Saccharibacillus brassicae: one gene and its partner. Each later gene encodes a partner of the first gene's protein in a complex. Links are inferred from orthologs where the notes say so. Each region holds a gene or a part of one and is shown on either strand. Other genes may lie near its edges.

What was found.
Region 2: the proteins of uvrA (region 1) and mfd are in contact, whole or in part, in a crystal structure (PDB 4DFC), measured with the Escherichia coli proteins. The link is inferred for Saccharibacillus brassicae from one-to-one orthologs.

The regions. Positions count from the first base shown.
Region 1 is NZ_CP041217.1:1,898,120-1,909,032, forward strand. What follows is about bases 3,102-6,570. They hold uvrA (excinuclease ABC subunit UvrA), read right to left. Parts: upstream 6,179-6,570; coding sequence 3,302-6,178; downstream 3,102-3,301. Other genes in these bases: uvrB (excinuclease ABC subunit UvrB), read right to left, coding at 6,351-6,570. In the rest of the region: FFV09_RS08035 (stalk domain-containing protein), read right to left, coding at 1-1,896; FFV09_RS08040 (S1C family serine protease), read right to left, coding at 1,910-2,962; more of uvrB, read right to left, coding at 6,571-8,351; FFV09_RS08055 (flagellar motor protein), read left to right, coding at 8,790-9,569; FFV09_RS08060 (OmpA/MotB family protein), read left to right, coding at 9,566-10,411; FFV09_RS08065 (ABC transporter permease), read right to left, coding at 10,553-10,913. UniProt on the Escherichia coli protein: The UvrABC repair system catalyzes the recognition and processing of DNA lesions. UvrA is an ATPase and a DNA-binding protein. A damage recognition complex composed of 2 UvrA and 2 UvrB subunits scans DNA for abnormalities.
Region 2 is NZ_CP041217.1:2,584,095-2,593,580, forward strand. Bases 1-4,036 are described here. They hold mfd (transcription-repair coupling factor), read left to right. Parts: upstream 1-302; coding sequence 303-3,836; downstream 3,837-4,036. Other genes in these bases: pth (aminoacyl-tRNA hydrolase), read left to right, coding at 1-212; FFV09_RS10815 (peptidylprolyl isomerase), read left to right, coding at 3,817-4,036. In the rest of the region: more of FFV09_RS10815, read left to right, coding at 4,037-5,025; FFV09_RS10820 (putative polysaccharide biosynthesis protein), read left to right, coding at 5,155-6,822; bifunctional methyltransferase/pyrophosphohydrolase YabN, read left to right, coding at 7,008-8,486; FFV09_RS10830 (HU family DNA-binding protein), read left to right, coding at 8,742-9,014; FFV09_RS10835 (RNA-binding S4 domain-containing protein), read left to right, coding at 9,017-9,295. UniProt on the Escherichia coli protein: Couples transcription and DNA repair by recognizing RNA polymerase (RNAP) stalled at DNA lesions. Mediates ATP-dependent release of RNAP and its truncated transcript from the DNA, and recruitment of nucleotide excision repair machinery to the damaged site.

The DNA of each region.
Region 1 (10,913 bases):
ACCCGTTATGGATGACTTGAGAAACTTGACCGAGCGCAGCGCGCGTTCGATACCGTCCAGCTGCGGCTGCGTCGCCATGCCGAGATCGATCCGGTAATGAATCCAATACGTCGTGCCGCCGTGCCGGAAATAAATATCCTCGGCCCGGTAAGCATTGCCGTCCGTGCCCGTATACGCGATACGTACGGCCGGAACGCCCGCGAATTCGGTCCGCTGCGGCGCTTCGTGCTTCAGCGTGGCGTCGTCGAGCTTCCAGTCGGCGTAGCGCCGAACGGCCTGGGCCACCGCCGCTTCCGGACCTTCTTCGACATCGGTCAGTTCAAACGAACCGCCCGGCAGGAAATAACCCAGATCGAACTCCGAATCGGCCATCGCCTGCGGCGTCCAGTAAGCCGGCACGCTGATCTTCATCTCGGGCGTGCTTTTGCTTATGTTAAGCGTCTTGTCTTTGAGATAGGGAATCTGTCCGAGCTTGCCGAACGAATCTTCGACGACGCTGAAATCGACTTCCACCGAATCGGCGATCCGCCGGAGCGTCTGCTCCCGGTAAGCCCCTTCCGGCGCGGAGTAGCGCAGCACGTAGAAATGCTCTTTGCCTCTCAGGACGAGCCAGTTCCAGTAGACGCTTCCGCTGCCGAGATTGTAAGTCATCTTCTCGATCCTGGCGTCCTGCCCGGACACTGTCAGCGATTCGCTGACGATCGGATTGAGATACTCGGGCAGGAACAGTTCGCCGGTTCTTTGCTTGAGCAGGTTATGCCAACCGTCCAGCGTCTCGCCCGGTTCGGCCGAAATGACCTGCATCGCCAGGACCGAACCGTCTTCTCCGCCGTATTGGAACAAGCCCGATGCCGCAGGCGACCATTCGGCCGGAATCTTCATCGACACGCCGTAATCGGGCGCCGAGACGTTCATCTGCCCGTCGACGACGGCGGACAGGTCTTTCGTCTGCATCCCCGACGTGGCGAACGAAGTTCGGAACGAATCGAGCAGCGGCGCCCGATCTTCGAAGGCCCGGTAATCCTCGATCAGCGAATCGCCGAGGTAGAGGCTGTAGATGCGCCCTTTGTCGTCATAGCGGCGCGCTTCCCAATAAATGCCGTCCAGATCGCGGCTGATCAACCGCGCGTAAGGCCGTCCGGCGTTCGGGACCGTCCGGCGGTCGACGATCGTCTCGCCGCTGTCCAGCGCTTCCTGCTCCAACTGCTCCAGCAGATCGGAGACGGGCACGGACGTGCCGGCTTCTTCGTCCCAGACATGGATCTGAAGCATGTACGTGCCGTCCGCATCGCCGATCGCCGCCGAATATTCGTCGTCGCCCAATTCGGCCATCGAACCGGCCGGCGAATCGATCGACCAGCCGGCATAACTGCTGCCGACCCGGCCCGTGATCTCTTCCGCGTCTTCTCCCGGCTTCACAGGCTGCCCCGGGATGCCGTTATCCGACTTCAACGTCACCGTGACCGTGCCGGCATTCGTTTTGACCCCGGCGCCCATCAGGTCCGCGACCGGACGCAGCGGTACCATCAGCGTGCCGTTTTTCATGACCGGCGCCGCGGCCCATACCTTTTTGGTGCCGTTCGTCCAGACGGTCTTGCTGCCGATCGTAAACGTCGCGACGCGCGCGCCGTAGCTAACGCGAACGACGTTGTCGCCTTCGAGGCGGCTTGTCGTTCCGAATGCCCGCTGGAAGACGCCCAGCGGAACCATGACCATTCCATTTTGCGTGTACGGCTTCTCGATCTTCTGCTCGCTGCCGTTCACAAGCGCCTTCGTACTGCCGAGGCGTACCTGCAAAGTCAGCGTAACCGTCTCGGCCGCGAAAGCGGGCACCGACGTTCCGATCATGAGCAGCAGCACGAACCACAGCGCGATACTTTTTTTAGCCAGTCTCAACCGCTCTCCTCCTCTACTCGTTCGTCAGCACGATGCGGCGTTCCACGATATCGCCGTCCGTCTGCATAAGCACGCGCACCGTCTGTCCGGGCACGTACGCTTTCATCAGTTCGTTCAAATCGACGAGCGCGGTGATCCGGTGGCCGGCCACGCTGTACAGCACGTCGCCTTCGCGCACGCCCGCTCTGCGGGCTTCGTCCGACATCACTTCGCTGACGGTCAGCGGATCTTCCGAAGGCAGGCCGACGGTGGCCGAAAAGCTTTCTTCGAGTTCAAGGCCCAGCCCGGCGCGAATCACTTCTCCCTGGGCGAACAGCTGCTTCACGATATACTGGACGGTGGCCGCGGGAATCGTAAATCCGGTATTGTCGATATCGACGGCCGCGTATTTCATCGAATTGATGCCGAGAATCTCGCCGCGCATATTGACCAGCGGACCGCCGCTGTTGCCCGGGTTGATGGTCGCATCGGTCTGGATCAGCCGGTATTCCGCGCCGGCCGCGCGGTTCAGGCCGCTAACGATGCCAAGCGTGGCCGAATTGCGCAGCGACAGCGAGACCGGCGTGCCGATCGCAATAACCGGCTCGCCTACGAGCGTCGTTTCTTTCGTCGAGACGAAAGTGGCCGGCTTGAAGCCGGAGACGTTGATCTTGATCAGCGCCAGATCGCTGGTCGGATCGCTGTACACTTCCCGCACTTTGTACGATTTGCCTTCGGACGTGACAACCTGAATATGGTCCATATCTTCCACGACATGCGCATTCGTCACGATCCAGCCGTTCGAACGGATGATGACGCCGGAGCCGTGCGCGAGATCGTAGCCGTCCTCCGCGCTCCCGCTGTCTTCGCCGCCCCAATCTTCCGAAGCGCCGACCGGCACTTCGCCGATAATGCCGACGACCGAAGGCGAGACTTTCGCAATGATCTGCGGAATCGTTTGGGCCGGGGCGGACGATTTTGCGGACGCTGCCGCCGCGGCGTGCGTGTGCGGGGATATCCCCCAACCGCCGATTGCGATCGCGCCCGACAGCAGCAGACCTGCCGCTTTTGTTCCTGTTTTACTCATCTCGTCGACACCCCTCTTTATTCGCAGGTCCGGGTTCCGGCACGGTGAATACGTTCTTTTCGCCCTGCCGGGCAGAACAAGACAGCCGCCATTTGCCGATTTTCTGCCCTACTCGAACTTCTCTCTTCACTTTATTCCATCTTTTAGAAAAATTGAAGACGTTTTTATAAACTATTTTCGCTTGCGGCAGAAAAGAAAAAAAGCGGCCGCCTCTAGGCAGCCGCTTCCGGATCGCGGCGGAACGCCGTTCTTCCGCAATCGTCGCTTGCTTGCATCTTTTTTTCGAATGAATCTCCGGGCGAATACGGTCCGAATACGGCTCCGGATTCAGAAGCGGACTTACTTGTCCGCGGTCTGGGCTTCGGGCTCGGCTTCCTGCCGCGTCCGCTGCGTATCGCGTTCGAGGACCGGAGCCAGGTAATGGCCGGTATACGACCCTTTGACTTTGGACACCTGCTCCGGCGTGCCGGTCGCGACGACGTCTCCGCCTCCGCTGCCGCCTTCCGGTCCCATATCGATCAGGTAATCGGCCGTCTTGATCACGTCGAGATTGTGCTCGATCACGAGGACGGTATCGCCCGATTCGACGAGGCGGTGCAGCACGTTCAGCAGGCGATCGATATCGTCCACGTGCAGGCCCGTCGTCGGCTCGTCGAGGATGTAGATCGTTTTGCCGGTGCTGCGGCGGTGCAGCTCGGAAGCGAGCTTGACGCGCTGCGCTTCGCCGCCCGACAGCGTCGTGGCCGGCTGGCCCATCTTGACGTAGCCGAGACCGACGTCAAGCAGCGTCTGCAGCTTGCGGCTGATCTTCGGTACGTTCTGGAAAAATTCGACCGCGTCTTCGATCGTCATCTCCAGCACGTCGGAAATGTTTTTGTTTTTGTATTTCACTTCCAGTGTCTCGCGGTTGTAGCGCTTGCCTTTGCACACTTCGCACGGCACGTAGATGTCCGGCAGGAAGTGCATCTCGATCTTGATGATCCCGTCGCCTTTGCACGCTTCGCAGCGGCCGCCCTTCGTGTTGAAGCTGAAGCGGCCTTTCTGATAGCCGCGCACTTTGGCTTCGTTCGTCGTCGCGAACAGGTCGCGGATGTTGTCGAACACGCCGGTATACGTCGCCGGATTGGACCGCGGCGTGCGGCCGATCGGCGACTGGTCGACTTCGACGACTTTGTCGACGTGTTCCATGCCGCGAATCTCTTTGTGCTTGCCCGGCTTGACGCGCGCCCGGTTGAGGTCGCGGGCCAGCGCTTTGTGCAGCACGCCGTTGACGAGCGACGACTTGCCGGAACCGGACACGCCGGTGACCGCCGTGAACAGTCCGATCGGCACCTTCACGTTGACGTTGCTCAGGTTGTTTTCTTTCGCGCCGCGGATCTCCAGCCAGCGTTCGCCCGGCTTGCGGCGGCTCAGCGGAACCGGAATGAAGCGGCGCCCGCTCAAATACTGGCCTGTCAGCGAGTCCGGATTGTCCATAACTTCCTGCGGCGTGCCTTCCGCGATGATCCGGCCGCCGTGCACGCCGGCTCCCGGCCCGATATCGATAATATAATCGCTGGCCATCATCGTGTCTTCGTCGTGCTCGACGACGATCAGCGTGTTGCCGAGATCGCGCATATGCAGCAGCGTCTTGATCAGGCGGTCGTTATCGCGCTGGTGCAGGCCGATGCTCGGCTCGTCGAGAATGTAGAGCACGCCCATGAGGCTAGACCCGATCTGCGTCGCAAGGCGAATCCGCTGGGCTTCGCCGCCGGACAGCGTGCCGGCCGCGCGGCTGAGCGTCAGGTACGTCAAGCCGACGTTTTCGAGGAAACCGAGGCGGCTGCACACTTCCTTGAGGATCAGGTTCGCGATCGAACGCTCTTTTTCCGACAGTTCGAGTTCGTTGAAAAATTCCGTCGCTTTGGAGATCGACAGGTCCGTCACATGCGAGATGCTGACTCCCCCGACCGTCACGGCCAGAATTTCGCGCTTCAGCCGCTGGCCTTTGCACGTGCCGCACGGCTTGGTGCCCATGAAGCCTTCGATATATTCGCGCATACTCTCGGACGACGTATCGCGGTAGCGGCGCTCCAGATTCGGAATGATGCCTTCGAACGCGACGGTCACTTCCTTGCTGCGGCCGAAGTCGCCTTCATAGCGGAATTTGACTTTCTGGCCGTCGGTGCCGTACAGAATCTTGTTCGTCTGATCCGCCGTCAGTTCGGACACCGGCACGTTCGTCGGAATCTTGTAATGTTCGCACATCGCGGCGAGAAACTGCGGATAGTAGTTCGACAGTCCGCCGCTCCACGCGGTAAACGCGCCGTCTTCGATCGTCTTGCGCTCGTCCGGTACCAGCAGTTCCGGATCGACGACCATCTTCACGCCGAGTCCGTCGCAGTCCGGGCAGGCGCCGAACGGGCTGTTGAACGAGAACATGCGCGGCGCCAGTTCTTCCATGCTGAATCCGCAGATCGGGCAGGCGAAGTTGGAACTGAACCGCAGTTCTTCCTGGCCCATGATGTCGACGAGCAGCTGTCCGCCGGACAGCTTCAGCGCCGTCTCGATCGAATCGGCCAGACGCGTCTGGACGTCTTCCTTGATCACGATCCGGTCGACGACGATTTCGATCGTATGCTTTTTGTTTTTCTCAAGCTCGATCGTCTCGGACAGGTCGCGCAGCTCGCCGTCGACGCGCACGCGGACGAAGCCCTGCTTGGAAATTTCGGTGAACAGGCTCTTGTGTTCGCCCTTCTTGCCGGAAATGACGGGCGCGAGAATCTGCATCCGGGTCTTCTCCGGGAACTGCATGATGCGGTCCACCATCTGTTCGACGGTCTGCGAAGTGATCTCCACGCCGTGATCGGGACAATGCGGCTTGCCGATTCGCGCGAACAGCAGCCGCAGGTAGTCGTAAATTTCCGTGACGGTGCCGACGGTCGAACGCGGGTTGCGGCTCGTCGTCTTCTGGTCGATCGAGATGGCGGGAGACAATCCGTCGATCGAATCCACGTCCGGCTTCTCCATCTGGCCGAGGAACTGTCGCGCGTAAGCGGACAGCGACTCGACGTAACGGCGCTGGCCTTCGGCATAGATGGTATCGAATGCGAGCGAAGACTTGCCCGAGCCGCTGAGGCCCGTCAGGACGACGAAACGATCGCGGGGGATCGTGACGTCGATATTTTTCAAGTTGTGTGCTCTGGCACCTTTGATTACGATATTTTCGCTTGCCACCGGCCTCAACCTCCACATGAATCATTCTGTTTGTCGACTTGTCCGGCAGAGTGTTTTTGCGATTTTTGTAGAAATGCTCGGCCGGAACAGTCCTGGGTCTTGGGAAAAAGATTGCGCCCGCACGGATGCGGACGCTTGACTGTACGTATAGAGTATAGGGAAAGGCTGCGGGTCACTCCGCGGCGCGGAGTTCCAGCAGGGCGTCGCGCAGTTCGGCGGCGCGTTCGAAGTTGAGGTTTTTGGCGGACTCTTTCATTTCTTTTTCCAGACGCATAACGAGCTTCTCGCGATCTCTCTTCGTCAGCTTCGTGCTGCCGTCGATGCCGGACAGGAAGTCCGCGCCGGTCTCGGCCGCCTTGGTCGCTTCGATGACGTCGCGCACTTTCTTCTTGATCGTCTGCGGCGTCACGCCGTGCTCCAGATTGTACGCATGCTGGATCTCGCGGCGGCGCTGTGTTTCCTTCATCGCCTTGTCCATCGACTCGGTGATCTTGTCGGCGTACAGGATAACCCGGCCTTCCGAGTTGCGGGCGGCCCGGCCGATCGTCTGGATCAGCGAGCGCTCGGAACGCAGGAAACCTTCCTTGTCGGCGTCGAGAATCGTGACGAGCGACACTTCCGGCAGGTCGAGGCCTTCGCGCAGCAGGTTGATGCCGACGAGGACGTGGAAAACGCCGAGCCGCAGGTCGCGCAAAATCGCGATCCGTTCCAGCGTCTTGATGTCCGAGTGCAGGTAGCGGACCTTGATCCCGACTTCCTTGAGGTAATCGGTCAGATCTTCGGACATTTTCTTGGTCAGCGTCGTGACGAGCACGCGCTCGTCCTTCTCGATACGGTCGCGGATCTCGCCGATGAGATCGTCGATCTGTCCGTCCGTCTTGCGCACTTCGATGATCGGGTCAAGCAGGCCGGTCGGCCGGATGATCTGCTCGACCATCGTCGGGCAGTGTTCCATCTCGTACGGTCCCGGCGTCGCCGAGACGTAGATGAGCTGATCCGCTTTTTGTTCGAATTCGTCGAACTTCAGCGGACGGTTGTCGAGCGCCGAAGGCAGGCGGAACCCGTAATCGACAAGCACGTTCTTGCGCGCCTGGTCGCCGTTGTACATCGCGCGGATCTGCGGCAGCGTCACGTGGGATTCGTCGATTACGATCAGCAGGTCGTCCGGGAAATAATCCATGAGCGTGTACGGCGTGGCGCCGCGTTCGCGGAACGTCAGCGGACCGGAATAGTTCTCGATGCCGGAACAGAATCCGACTTCCTTCATCATCTCGATGTCGTAGCGCGTGCGCTGTTCCAGCCGCTGCGCTTCGAGCAGCTTGCCTTCTTCCTTGAATACGGCGAGGCGTTCTTCCAGCTCCCGCTCGATATTCGTGATGGCGATCTTCATTTTCTCTTCGCGGGTGACAAAGTGGGACGCCGGGAAGATGGCGACATGGTCGCGCTCGCCGGTGATCTCGCCGGTCAGCACGTTGATCTCGCTGATCCGTTCGATTTCGTCGCCGAACAGTTCGATCCGCACCGCATGTTCTTCGCGCGAAGCCGGGAAAATCTCGACTACGTCGCCGCGTACGCGGAACGTGCCGCGGACGAAGTTGATATCGTTGCGCTGATACTGGATATCGACCAGACGCGACAAAATCTCCTGCCGGGATTTCTCCATGCCGACGCGCAGCGACAGCAGCAGGTTGCCGTATTCCTGCGGCGAACCGAGGCCGTAGATACACGAGACGCTCGCCACGATGACGACGTCGCGCCGCTCGAACAGCGAGCTGGTCGCGGAGTGGCGCAGCCGGTCGATCTCTTCGTTGATGCTGGAATCTTTTTCGATATACGTATCGGAAGAAGGAACATAGGCTTCCGGCTGGAAATAGTCATAGTAGCTGACGAAGTAGTCAACGGAGTTGTTCGGCAAAAATTCCTTGAATTCGCTCGCCAGCTGGGCGGCAAGCGTCTTGTTGTGGGCGATGACAAGCGTCGGACGGTTCAATTTCGAGATCGTCTGCGCGATCGTGAACGTCTTGCCCGTGCCGGTCGCGCCGAGCAGGGTCTGGTGCTTCTTGCCTGCGTGAATCCCTTCGACCAGTTGTTCGATCGCCCGGGGCTGGTCGCCCTGCGGCGAGAACTCCGAGACGATCTCGAACGGTTTGCTGCTGATTTCAATATCGCTCATTGGCCCTATTTCACCCTCGTCGTTTGAAGTGATAGTATTTGAAGCAGAGAATAAGAAAAAACCGACGCATCGCTTTCGTTTGATACGCCGTCCGGATGCTTATATTGTAAATAACCAGATTTCCGCGCGGAAAACGATCGGCGGTCGGACTCCCCCGGTTCGAAAACGCGGAAAAGGTCCGCCGAGCAACGGCTCAAGGCCTCGCGCGTCGGTCGAAAATAAAGACTGCGTTCGCCTTCCGGCGACCGGACATGAAGTAAAATCCGCTTCGAAAAAGCGGATTCGGGCGGCAGGGACGGAACGTCCTCCGCCCGCCGGCTGCCGGAAGATAAGAATACCTGTTCCCGTTAAGTATACTCTTTTTCCACCCCTGTTGCAATTATTTATGAAAACGGAAGATGCTTATTTCAAGCTTTTGCCGCAGAGAGGAACGAACGCATGGACATCACTATCATTATCGGAATCATTGCGGGATTCGCTGCGCTGATCGGCGGATTTCTGTGGGAAGGCGGACAGGCCGGAGGCCTGCTGCAGGGGGCCGCGGCCCTGATCGTATTCGGCGGAACGGCGGCCGCGGTCGTCATCAGTTTTCCGTGGAAAAGGCTGCGCACGCTGCCCGAGGCGCTGAAGGTCGCGTTCGGCTCGCGCGGCCTGAACGCCGGGGAATTGGTCGAAGACCTGGCTTCCTTGTCTTCGACCGCGCGACGCTCGGGCATCCTGGCGCTGGAGAAGACCGCGGAAACGCACGAAGATCCTTTTATGCGCGAAGGGCTCGGCCTGATCGTGGACGGAAGCGACCAGCCGCTGATGCGGCATATCCTCGAACTCGAAATCGACAAAAAGCAGGACAAGTTCGACGGTTACGCCAAAATTTTCGAATCCGCCGGCGGGTACGCCCCGACGATGGGCATCATCGGAACGGTCATGGGACTCATTCGCGTACTCGGCAGTCTGACGGAACCGGCCAATCTGGGCTCGTCGATCGCCGTCGCTTTTATCGCCACGCTGTACGGGGTCGCCAGCGCCAACCTGATTTTCCTGCCGATCGCTTCCAAGATCCGGGCGCGCGGCGAAGAGGAGGTCCAAGTGATGGAGATGATGCTCGAAGGACTGCTTGCCGTTCAGAACGCGGAGAATCCGAATATGGTCCGCAAAAAACTGTCGACCTACCTCGACGATTATGAAGACGAAAGACCGGTTGGAGCGGATCGCCGATGAGCAGACGCCGCAGACGCCGCAACGAAGGCCCTTCGCATCAGCAGGAACGCTGGCTGATCACGTATGCCGACCTGTTGACGCTCCTGCTTATCTTTTTCATTATCATGTACGCGGTCAGCACGATCGATGCGGAAAAATACGAAGCCGTCTCCGGTTCGCTTCAGACGACGTTTCAGGCGGGCAGCAGCATTCTGGACGGCGGACCGAAGATCACCGGACAGCAAGGGCAGCAGACGCCCGGCAGCGCCGGGAACGGCTCGGGCGCTCCGTCCGGCGGCGGGGACGCGCAGATCGCGCCGGACCCGGAGACCGAACCGACGGCGCGCGAACTCGCTTTTCGCGAGCAGGAACGCCAGTTGGCCGGTTTTCTGGAGACGATCGAATCCTACGTGGCGGACAACAATTTGCAGGACCAGATCTTCGTGGCCGACAAGCCGCAGGGCATCTCGATCACGCTGAGCGACCGCTTCCTGTTCGACGTCGGCCAGGCGCAGCTGAAGCCCGGCGCCGCCGGCATCCTGGACCGGCTGTCCAGCCTGTTCGGCAGCATCGACGCCGCGATCAGCATCGAAGGCCATACGGACAACCAGCCGATCCGCGGCGGACGTTATACGGACAACTGGGAGCTGTCCGGCGACCGGGCACTATCGGTACTGCGCTACTTCATCGACAACCGCGGCCTGAACCCGACGCAGTTCCAGTACGCCGGCTACGCGGACACGCGCCCGGTCGGCGACAACGCCACGCTTGCGGGCCGCCAGCAGAACCGCAGGGTCGAGATCACGGTGCTGCGTCAGCTTCGATCCGACGGAACGACGGCGCCCGCGGCTTCGGCCGAGTGATTCCGGCAGAACGCGTGACCCTCTTTTGATTTATAGCCCGCTTTTCCCGGACTTCTGTCCCACACTGCCATGAATGAGCACAAAAAAGCACCCGGCAGCCTCCGCATTTGACGCGAAGGCCGACCGGGTGTTTTTGTGCGTTCAGGCCGCGCTCTCGCCCGGCTTCAAGATGACCGAGCCGATCGCAAGCAGCACGAACGCCATCAGCAGCAGGATAAGCAGCGGCAGAGCCGCTTCGCTCAAGCTGCCGCCGTCCGCGATCCGCTGCACGGCTTCGATCGCCCATTTCTGCGGCACAAAGTTCGATGCGGTCTGCAAATATCCCGGCATGATCGAGATCGGCCAGAAGCAGCCGCCGAGCATGCAGGTCGGCGTAATGATCAGCGTGTTGAGCATCGGCGCATTGTCCGCGTTGCGCACGAGGCCGGCTACCGCGCTCGCAAGGCCGATCGTCACGAGCATGAACGCGGTCAGTACCGCGGCATGCAGCCAGACCGGCACG
Region 2 (9,486 bases), 680 kb from region 1 along the record:
TCATTCAGCATACCGGCACGCAGACGTTCGACCGGGTGCGCATGGGCATTTCCCGTCCGCAAAACGGCATGGCCGTCGTCGATTACGTGCTGGCTCCTTTTGCCAAAGCGGAGCAGCCTCTGCTTGACGAGATGATCGAAAAAACGTGCGACGCGCTCGAACACAGTCTGGACCATACGTTCGAACAGACGATGGCCCGGTTCAACGGATAATCAAGAAGGCCTTACCGCCATGCGCCCAGGCGCATCGCAAGGCCTTTGCCTTGCATTCTTTTACTCTACAAGCATAAGAGAGGTGCCCCCTTGTTAAACGCGCTTATCAAAGAAGTTGCCCGGGACCAGGACTTTATCTCGATTCAAAAGGCCGCTGCGGCCGGGATGAAGGAACAGTTGGTCGCGGGCTTGTCGGGCTCGGCGCGCCAGCTGATGATGGCGGGCCTGCATCAGGAGCTGGAACGTCCGCTGCTGATCGTCACGCACAATATTTTTTCGGCTCAAAAAATCGCGGATGATCTTCAGGAAGCGCTTCCCGAAGGAAGCGTGCTGTTCTACCCGGCCAACGAACTGGTCGCGGCGGAATCGGCGATCTCGAGTCCGGAGACCATCGCGCAGCGTATCGAAGTGCTGACTCGCTGCGCCGAAGGGTTCAAGGGCGTGCTGGTCGTGCCGTTCTCCGGCCTGCGCCGCTTCGTGCCGGACCCGGAAGAGATCCGCGCCGCCCAGTTCACGATCGAAGAAGGCGGCACGCTCGACCTGGAACACTTCCTGCTGCGCATGGTCGAACTCGGCTATTCGCGCGTGGAACGTGTCGAAACGCGGGGCGAGATGAGCGTGCGCGGCGGAATCGTCGACTTTTTCCCGACGACGTCCGCGCTTGCCTACCGGATCGAACTGTTCGACGACGAAGTGGACTCGATCCGCACGTTCGACCCGGAAGACCAACGTTCGATCGATAAAGTGAAAAGCGTCCGTATCCGTCCGAGTCGCGAGCTTGTCGCAAGCGGCAAGCGTATGTCCCAGGCGGCCGATGCCGCGGCGGAGCTGCTGGAGAAGCAGTTGGAGCGCATGACCGACCGCAAAGCCAAAACGGCGCTGCAGCAAGAAATCGGCCGGGAGATCGAACTGCTGCGCCAGCAGATCCATTTTCCGGAAATGTACAAATACGTCTCCCTGATCTACCCGGAACGCCGGACGCTGTACGATTACATGCCGGACGACACGCTGCTGATGATGGAAGAGCCTTCGCGCCTGCTCGACACAGCCGCGCAGCTCGAACGGGACGAAGCCGAATGGAACCTGCACCTGCTGCAGAGCGGCAAAAGCCTGCCGGACCTGCCGCTTGCGCTCGAAGGCGACACGGCCATCTACCAGCGCCCCTTCCAGACGCTGTTCCTGTCGCTGTTCGTCCGCCAGATTCCGCGCACCCATCCGGGGCAGGTCGTCAACGTTGTCAGCCGGACGATGCAGGACTTCCACGGGCAGATGAACGTGCTGAAAGCCGAGATGGAACGCTGGAAAAAATCCAATATGCGCGTCATCATGCTGGCCGGCGACGACGAACGGGCCGAACGCATCCGCCAGGTGCTCGAAGACTACGAGATCGAGACGCCGGAGATTATGCGCGGCCATCTGCAGGGCGGCTTCGAGCTGCCTTCCGCCCATCTCGTCGTCATTACGGAAGGCGAACTGTTCGCCCAGAAGCAGCGCAAAGTGCGCAAAAGCACGTCCACGAAGCAGATCGACAACGCCGAGCGTATCAAAAGCTATACCGAGCTGAAAGTCGGCGACTACGTCGTGCACCAAAACCACGGTATCGGCAAATACCTCGGCATCGGCACGCTCGAAGTCGGCGGCATCCATAAAGACTACATGCATATCATGTACGCCGGCGGCGACAAGCTGTCCGTACCGATCGAACAGATCGACCTGATCCAGAAGTACGTCGGCGCCGAAGACAAAGAGCCGAAAGTGTACAAGCTGGGCGGCAACGAGTGGACGAGAGTGAAGACCAAAGTCCGTTCGTCCGTGCAGGACATCGCCGACGACCTCATCAAGCTGTACGCGGAGCGTCAGGCTTCCGCCGGGTACAGCTTCGACAAGGATACGCCGGACCAGAACGATTTCGAAAACACGTTCCCTTACGAAGAGACGCGCGACCAGCTGCGGGCGATCGAAGAGATCAAGGGCGACATGGAGATGACCCGTCCGATGGACCGCCTGCTGTGCGGAGACGTCGGTTACGGCAAGACGGAAGTCGCGATCCGCGCGGCGTTCAAGGCGGCGATCGAAGGCAAGCAGGTCGCGATCCTCGTGCCGACGACCATTTTGGCGCAGCAGCATTACGAGACGTTCCGGGAACGTTTCGAAGGGTATCCGTTCAATATCGGCGTCCTCAGCCGTTTCCGCTCGCGCAAAGAACAGAACGAGACGATCAAGGGCGTCAAGCAGGGCACGATCGACGTCATCATCGGCACGCACCGCATCCTGTCGCAGGATCTCGTGTTCAAGGACCTCGGCCTGCTGATCGTCGACGAAGAGCAGCGGTTCGGCGTGACGCACAAGGAAAAGCTCAAGCGGCTCAAGACGAACGTGGACGTACTGACGCTGACGGCGACGCCGATTCCGCGTACGCTGCACATGTCCATGCTGGGCGTACGGGATCTGTCGGTTATCGAGACGCCGCCGGAGAACCGTTTCCCGGTGCAGACGTACGTGGTCGAATACAGCCCGACGCTCGTGCGCGAAGCGATCGAACGGGAGCTCGCGCGCGGCGGACAGGTGTACTACCTGTACAACCGCGTGCAGGGCATCCACGAGAAGGCGGCGGAAATTTCCGAGCTCGTGCCGGACGCGCGCGTCAGCGTGGGTCACGGGCAGATGAGCGAACAGGAACTGGAGCGGACGATCCTCGACTTCCTCGAAGGCGAATCGGACGTGCTCGTCAGCACGAGCATCATCGAGACGGGCGTGGACATTCCGAACGTCAATACGCTGATCGTGCACGACGCGGACAAGATGGGCCTGTCGCAGCTGTACCAGATGCGCGGGCGTGTCGGCCGTTCCAACCGGATCGCGTATGCGTATTTCTCTTATCAAAAAGACAAGGTGCTGACCGAAGTCGCCGAGAAACGCCTGCAGTCGATCAAGGAATTCACGGAACTCGGTTCCGGCTTCAAGATCGCCATGCGCGACTTGTCGATTCGCGGCGCGGGCAATCTGCTCGGCGCGGAACAGTCCGGCTTCATCGCGTCGGTCGGATTCGACTTGTACTCGCAGATGCTGGCCGAAGAGATCCAGAAGCGCAAAATCTCGATGCTCGGCGAAGCGCCGGCGGAAGACAAGCACTGGAGCACGATGATCGACCTGTCGATCGACGCGTACCTGCCTTCGGATTACATTTACGACAGCATCCAGAAGATCGAGATTTACAAAAAGGTCGCCGCGGCGACCACCTTCGAAGAAGTGCTCGAACTCGAAGACGAGCTGCTTGACCGGTTCGGCGAACTGCCGGAAGCGGTCGTGCGCCTGATGCAGGTCGCGCGCTTCAAAATTTACGGCCGGACGTACGGCATCGAGAGCATCGCACGAAGAGGAGACGATCTTCTCGTCACGTTCTACGAAGGACAGGAGAAAGCGGCCGATCCTTCCAAACTCGCGCAAGTTGGAAATCAGTTCGAAAGCAGTGTACAATTTAAGCAGGGTACGCCTCTTGCGTTCCAAATCAAAGGCAGGAGCCTGCCGGAATCCGAGCGTTTAGGGACGCTGGAACGGGTTCTGGATGCCCTCCAACAAGCGTTCAAATCGAAGGGAGAACTTCATGATGCAGTCAAGTCATAGAAAATGGGGAAAATTGGCGTCGCTCGGAGCCGTTGCGGTCTTGTCTTTTTCCGTGCTGGCCGCCTGCGGCGACAAAGCCGATTCCGGTAACGATACGGCCAAGGTCGAAGACAGCAAGGTACTGGCCACTTACGACGGGGGAAACGTCACGGAAGACCAGTTCAACAAAGAATTGAACGTCATGAAATTTTTGCAGCCGACCTATGCGTCGATGATGGATTCGGCCGATATCAAAAACTATATGCTGGACCAGCAGATTGCTTATAACTATCTCGAAGGCAAAGCGACGGACGAAGAGAAGAAGAAGGGCGCCGATATGGCGACCGAGCAGCTCGACCAGATGAAAGCCCAGGTCGACCAGGAGCAGCTCAATACCATGCTGAAAGAACAGAACATCACCGAAGCGGACCTGACGACCTACATGACCCAGGTCATGACGGCCGTGCAGTACATGTCCAACCAGGTCAAGGACGAAGAAGTGCAAAAAGAGTACGACGCCAACAAAGAATCGTACATCACGGCGGACGTACGCCATATCCTGATCAACTTCACGGATGCGGAAGGCAAAAAGCGCACCGAAGCGCAAACGCTGAAGTTGGCCAAAGAAGCCAAAGCGAGAGTCGACGGCGGCGAAGATTTCGCCAAAGTGGCCAAAGAATTGTCGGAAGACCCGGGTTCGGCTTCGAACGGCGGCCTGTATGAAGGCGCCGCGGTTAGCCAATGGGTCGACGCGTTCAAAAAAGCGGCGTTGGAACAAAAAATCGGCGTAGTGGGCGATCCGGTCAAAACCGAATACGGCTACCACGTGATCAAGGTCGAGAAAAGAACCGACACGCTGACGGACGAAGTGAAGGATTCGGTTCGCCGTACCCTGGCGTCCAACAAGCTGAACGCGTTCATGGAAAAAGATTTGAAAGGCATCACGAAGAGCAAGGAAGAGTTCAAAGATCCGGTAACGCCGCCTGCGGCCGAAGGCACGACGCCTGAAGGAACCGACGGCGCTGCACCGGAAGGCACAACGCCGCCTGCAGCCGAAGGCACGGCTCCCGGAGCTGTCGAAGGAACAGACGGCGCCGTAACGGAAGGTGCCGATCAAGGCGCCGCTACCGATGGTGCGGCGACCGACGAATCCGGCGCTGCCGGCACGTCGACCGACGCCGGTACCGAGACCAAAACGGACGGCAAGTAAACCCATGCGCCGCCCCCGGGCGGCAGCCATAGTCAAACTCAAAAATAGCGCGCTTCCACGCGCTATTTTTTTGAGCCAAAAAAACGGCCGGAAGCCCGAAGGGCTCCCGGCAAGAAGGAGGGCTGCGGCGTGAAGACGTCCACCTCGTCCGGCTTGCTCAGGGGCGCTTTCATTCTCGGCGCCGCGGCAATCCTGTCCAAAATGATCGGCACGCTGCAGAAGATCCCGCTGCAAAACCTGGGCGGGGACGGCGTGTTCGGCATCTACACGACCATTTATTCGTTCTACGCCTTTTTGGCCGTGTTCGTCACGGCCGCGCTGCCGGCGGCCATCTCCAAATACGTCGCCGAGCGGATCGCCGGCGCGGATGAACGCGGCGTACGCGCCGTGCTCCGCGCGGGCCTGCTGACCGGCTGCGTCGCCGGCGTGCTGATGGCGCTCGGCATGTGGGTTCTCGCGCCGCTGCTGTCCGGCTGGATCGGCAGCGAGCATACGCTGCTGCCGCTGCGCGCGGTCGCGCTCGCGCTGCTCGTCGTGCCGCCGATGGCCGCGCTGCGCGGCTTCTTCCAGGGGCAGCAGCAGGCGCTGCCGACCGCGGTCTCGCAAGTCAGCGAGCAGATCGTGCGCGTCGGGGTCATGATCGCGCTGCTGCTGGCGCTGAACTCGGCCGGCGCTTCCGACGAGCGGATTGCCGCGGGAGCGGCGTTCGGTTCGTTTGCCGGCGGTCTGGCCGGACTGCTCGTCATGCTGGCGTTCTGGCGGCGGCACCGCAAGCGCAAGCAGGCGGAATTCGCAGAGCGGGCGGAGCAGCCGGCTGCTCCGCCGGCTTTTCCGGTGGCGGGGGCCGCCGACCCGCAGGGCGGCTCCGTGTGGCGGTGGATCAAGCCGCTGCTGATCTATGCCGTGCCGGTCTTCGTCGGCTCGCTGTCCCAGCCGCTGCTGAGCCTCGTCGATACGCTTACCGTGCCCCGGCTGCTGCAAAGCGGAGGGTGGGGCGACCTTGCGGCGATGGAGCAGTTCGGCGTCTATAACCGCGGCATCCCGATCGTGCAGCTCGTCTTCATGCTGGCGACTTCGCTCTCCACGCTGCTGCTGCCGGCTATCGCCGAAGCGAAAGCGCGCGGCGAAGAAGGGCGGATCGCCGTATCCGCTTCGGTCGCGCTGCGCTGGCTGTGGCTGCTCGGCCTGACGGCCGCCGCGGGCCTGGCCGTGCTCGCCGGCCCGGTCAACGTCATGCTGTACGCCGACGACCAGGGCACCGACGCGCTGCGCTGGACCGCGCTGTCCGCCGCGGGCGGTACGCTCGGCATCGTGTCCGCCGCGCTGCTGCAGGGCATGGGCGCCGTTCGGGCGCCCGCGCTGTTCCTGCTCGTCTCGGCCGTGCTGAAGCTTGGGCTCAACCTGCTGCTCGTGCCTTACATGGGCATCTCCGGCGCCGCTCTGGCCGGCGCCGTGTCCTACATGGTCGCCGCGCTGCTCGGCGTCCTGCTGCTTGCCCGCCTGACCGGGCTGCGCCGCGGCGTGCGCCGCACGCTGCTCCAGCCCCTGCTGCTGGCGGGGCTGACGGCGCTTGCCGCCTATGCCGTCCGCCTGCTGGCGGACGGGCTGCTGACCGCCGCGGGCCTCGACGGACGCGCGGGCGCGATGCTGACCAGCCTCTCCGGCGTCGCCGCAGGCGTGATCGCCTTCGCCGCCGCGCTGATCTACACCCGCGCGGTATCGGACGCGGAGCTGTCCGCGCTGCCCGGCGGCACGAAGCTTGCCGCCTTCGCGCGGCGGCTGCGCCGCGAATCGTAGACCGGCGCCGATCGGCCGTCGAGCCGCGATTTCGCCGCCTTTTCCCTGGCTGCAATACACGCTTGAGGGAAAAAATGTATTTTTCTATTCAAGGGAACGCTTGTACGCATTTAGGATTCGCAATTCGCGAGAACCCGTGATATAGTGGTAAAATGCGAGGTGCAGCGGAAGGGGATGAATCGGCAATGAGTACGGGAATTACGGTAGTCGGACTGGGTTCCGGCGATCCGGACCAGCTGACGCTGGGCATATGGAAAGTCCTTCAGGGCGCGGGCCGGATCTATGTCCGGACGCAGGAACATCCGGTCATGAACCGGATCGCCGCCGAAGGCATCGCGTTCGATTCGTTCGACTCGGTCTACGAAGACAACGAATCGTTCGGAGACGTCTACGAGACGATCGCGCGCAGGCTCGTGGAGCTGGCGGCGGACGAACCGATCGTCTACGCCGTGCCGGGCCATCCGATGGTCGCCGAGAAGACGGTGCTGCTGCTGCGCGAATATGCGGAGCAGTCCGGCGTCGCCCTGAAGGTGCTCGGCGGGGAGAGCTTCCTCGACCAGGCTTTCGTGCGGCTCGGCTTCGATCCGATCGAAGGATTCCAGCTGCTGGACTCCTCGGGCGTGACGGCCGAGCTGATTCGGCCTTCCCTGCATACGCTGATTGGCCAGGTTTACGATTCGCTGACCGCTTCCGAGGTTAAACTCGGATTGATGGAAGTTTATCCCGACGACCATCCGGTCGTCGTGGGCCATGCGCTCGGCGTGGAAGGCGAAGAGCAAATTCTTCGCGTTCCGCTGTACGAGCTGGACCGCCTCGAAGGATACGGCAACCTGTCGCTCGTGTACGTTCCCCGGAGCGACGACGAAGCGCTTCGGGCCGGCAGTTTTGCCAGGCTGCACGAGATCGTCGGCATTCTGCGCAGCCCGGGCGGCTGTCCGTGGGACATCGAGCAGACGCACGCTTCGATCCGCAAGAACCTGATCGAAGAGACGTACGAGGTGCTGGAGACGATCGACGACGACGACCCCGACCATATGCGCGAAGAGCTGGGCGACCTGCTGCTGCAGATTCTGCTTCACTCCCGCATGGAAGAGGAAGTCGGCACGTTCACCGTCTACGACGTGATTCGCGGACTGAACGAGAAGTTGATCTTCCGCCATCCGCATGTGTTCGGCGATACCGCGGCCGGCAGCACCGAAGAAGCGTTGAAGAACTGGGACGCCATGAAGGCGGAGGAGAAGAAGCTGCGGGGCGAGAACGCTCCGGAAGCCTCCCTGCTGGACGGCGTGCCGAGAGATCTTCCGGCGCTTATGAAGGCGTACAAGATCCAGAAGAAGGCGGCGAAGGCCGGCTTCGACTGGGATAACATCGAAGACGTCTTCGCCAAGATCGAAGAAGAATTGGGCGAGCTTCGCCAAGGGTTGGCCGAGGGGGCCGATGCCGACGCCCTCAAGCTCGAATTGGGCGATTTGCTGTTCTCCGCGGTCAACGCATCCCGTTTTCTGGATGCCGATCCCGAAGAAGCGCTCTCGCTCGTCAACGACAAGTTCCGCCGCCGGTTCCGTTACATCGAGCGCAAGCTGCGCGAGCGGGGAAGTTCCCCGCAGGGCAGCACGCTCGCGGAAATGGACGCATTGTGGAACGAAGCGAAGACGACGGAGTAAGACGAAGCGCCCTTATGACCGCGGCCGCTTCCGCCGCCGGAACAGCGCGCCGAATCCGCAAGACGAGGATCGGTGCCTTCCGGCGCGAACGGCCGTCCGACAAATCGGATAAACGCGACAGCGCAGGGCTTGCCCGTGCTTCGCTTATCATTTTGAGCGTTACGTCTCCGGCATCGCCCGCTTTCGGATCGTATCCGGCAGCCGGCCTGGCGGACAGGCGGACGCGACCTTAAAATCCCGGGAGGAATGAATGCAATGAATAAAACCGAACTGATCAACAACATCGCGGAAAAAAGCGGAGTAGGCAAAAAAGAAGTCGAAGCGGTACTGAACGGCTTCATGGACGGCGTAACCGAAGCACTCGCTGGCGGAGACAAAGTTCAACTGATCGGATTCGGCACGTTCGAGACCCGCAAGCGCGCAGGCCGTACAGGTCGCAACCCGCAAACCGGCGAGCCGATCACGATTCCCGAGTCGAGCGTTCCTGCGTTCAAAGCGGGCAACAAACTCAAAGACGCGGTTAAGTAATTATGCGTGTCGATAAATTCCTGAAGGTGTCCAGGCTCATCAAGCGGCGTACCGTAGCAAAGGACGTGTCCGAGCAGGGCCGCGTGCTGATCAACGGCCGCGAGGCCAAGCCCAGCGCTTCGGTGAAAGTCGGCGACGAAATTACCGTGCAGTTCGGGCAGAAGCTCGTCACCGTCCGGGTCGAACGCCTCGCGGATACGACCCGCAAAGATGAAGCGGCAGGCATGTATACCCTAGTCAAGGAAGAACCGATTCCCCGCGAAGACGGTTTTAACTTTTAACGAAGTCGTTTGACAAACCCAAAAAGGTGTTTCCGCTGCGGCGGGAACGCCTTTTTAGGCTAAATTTGCGCGTTTTCGCGTCAATTCTTCTTCTTTTGTGTTAATGTTCTAAGTAGATCTTCAAGGTAGGCCATGCGGACTATGAACCGCTGCCCAGGCAGAGTGATAATCTTTTCGCCGCTCTATCGAGT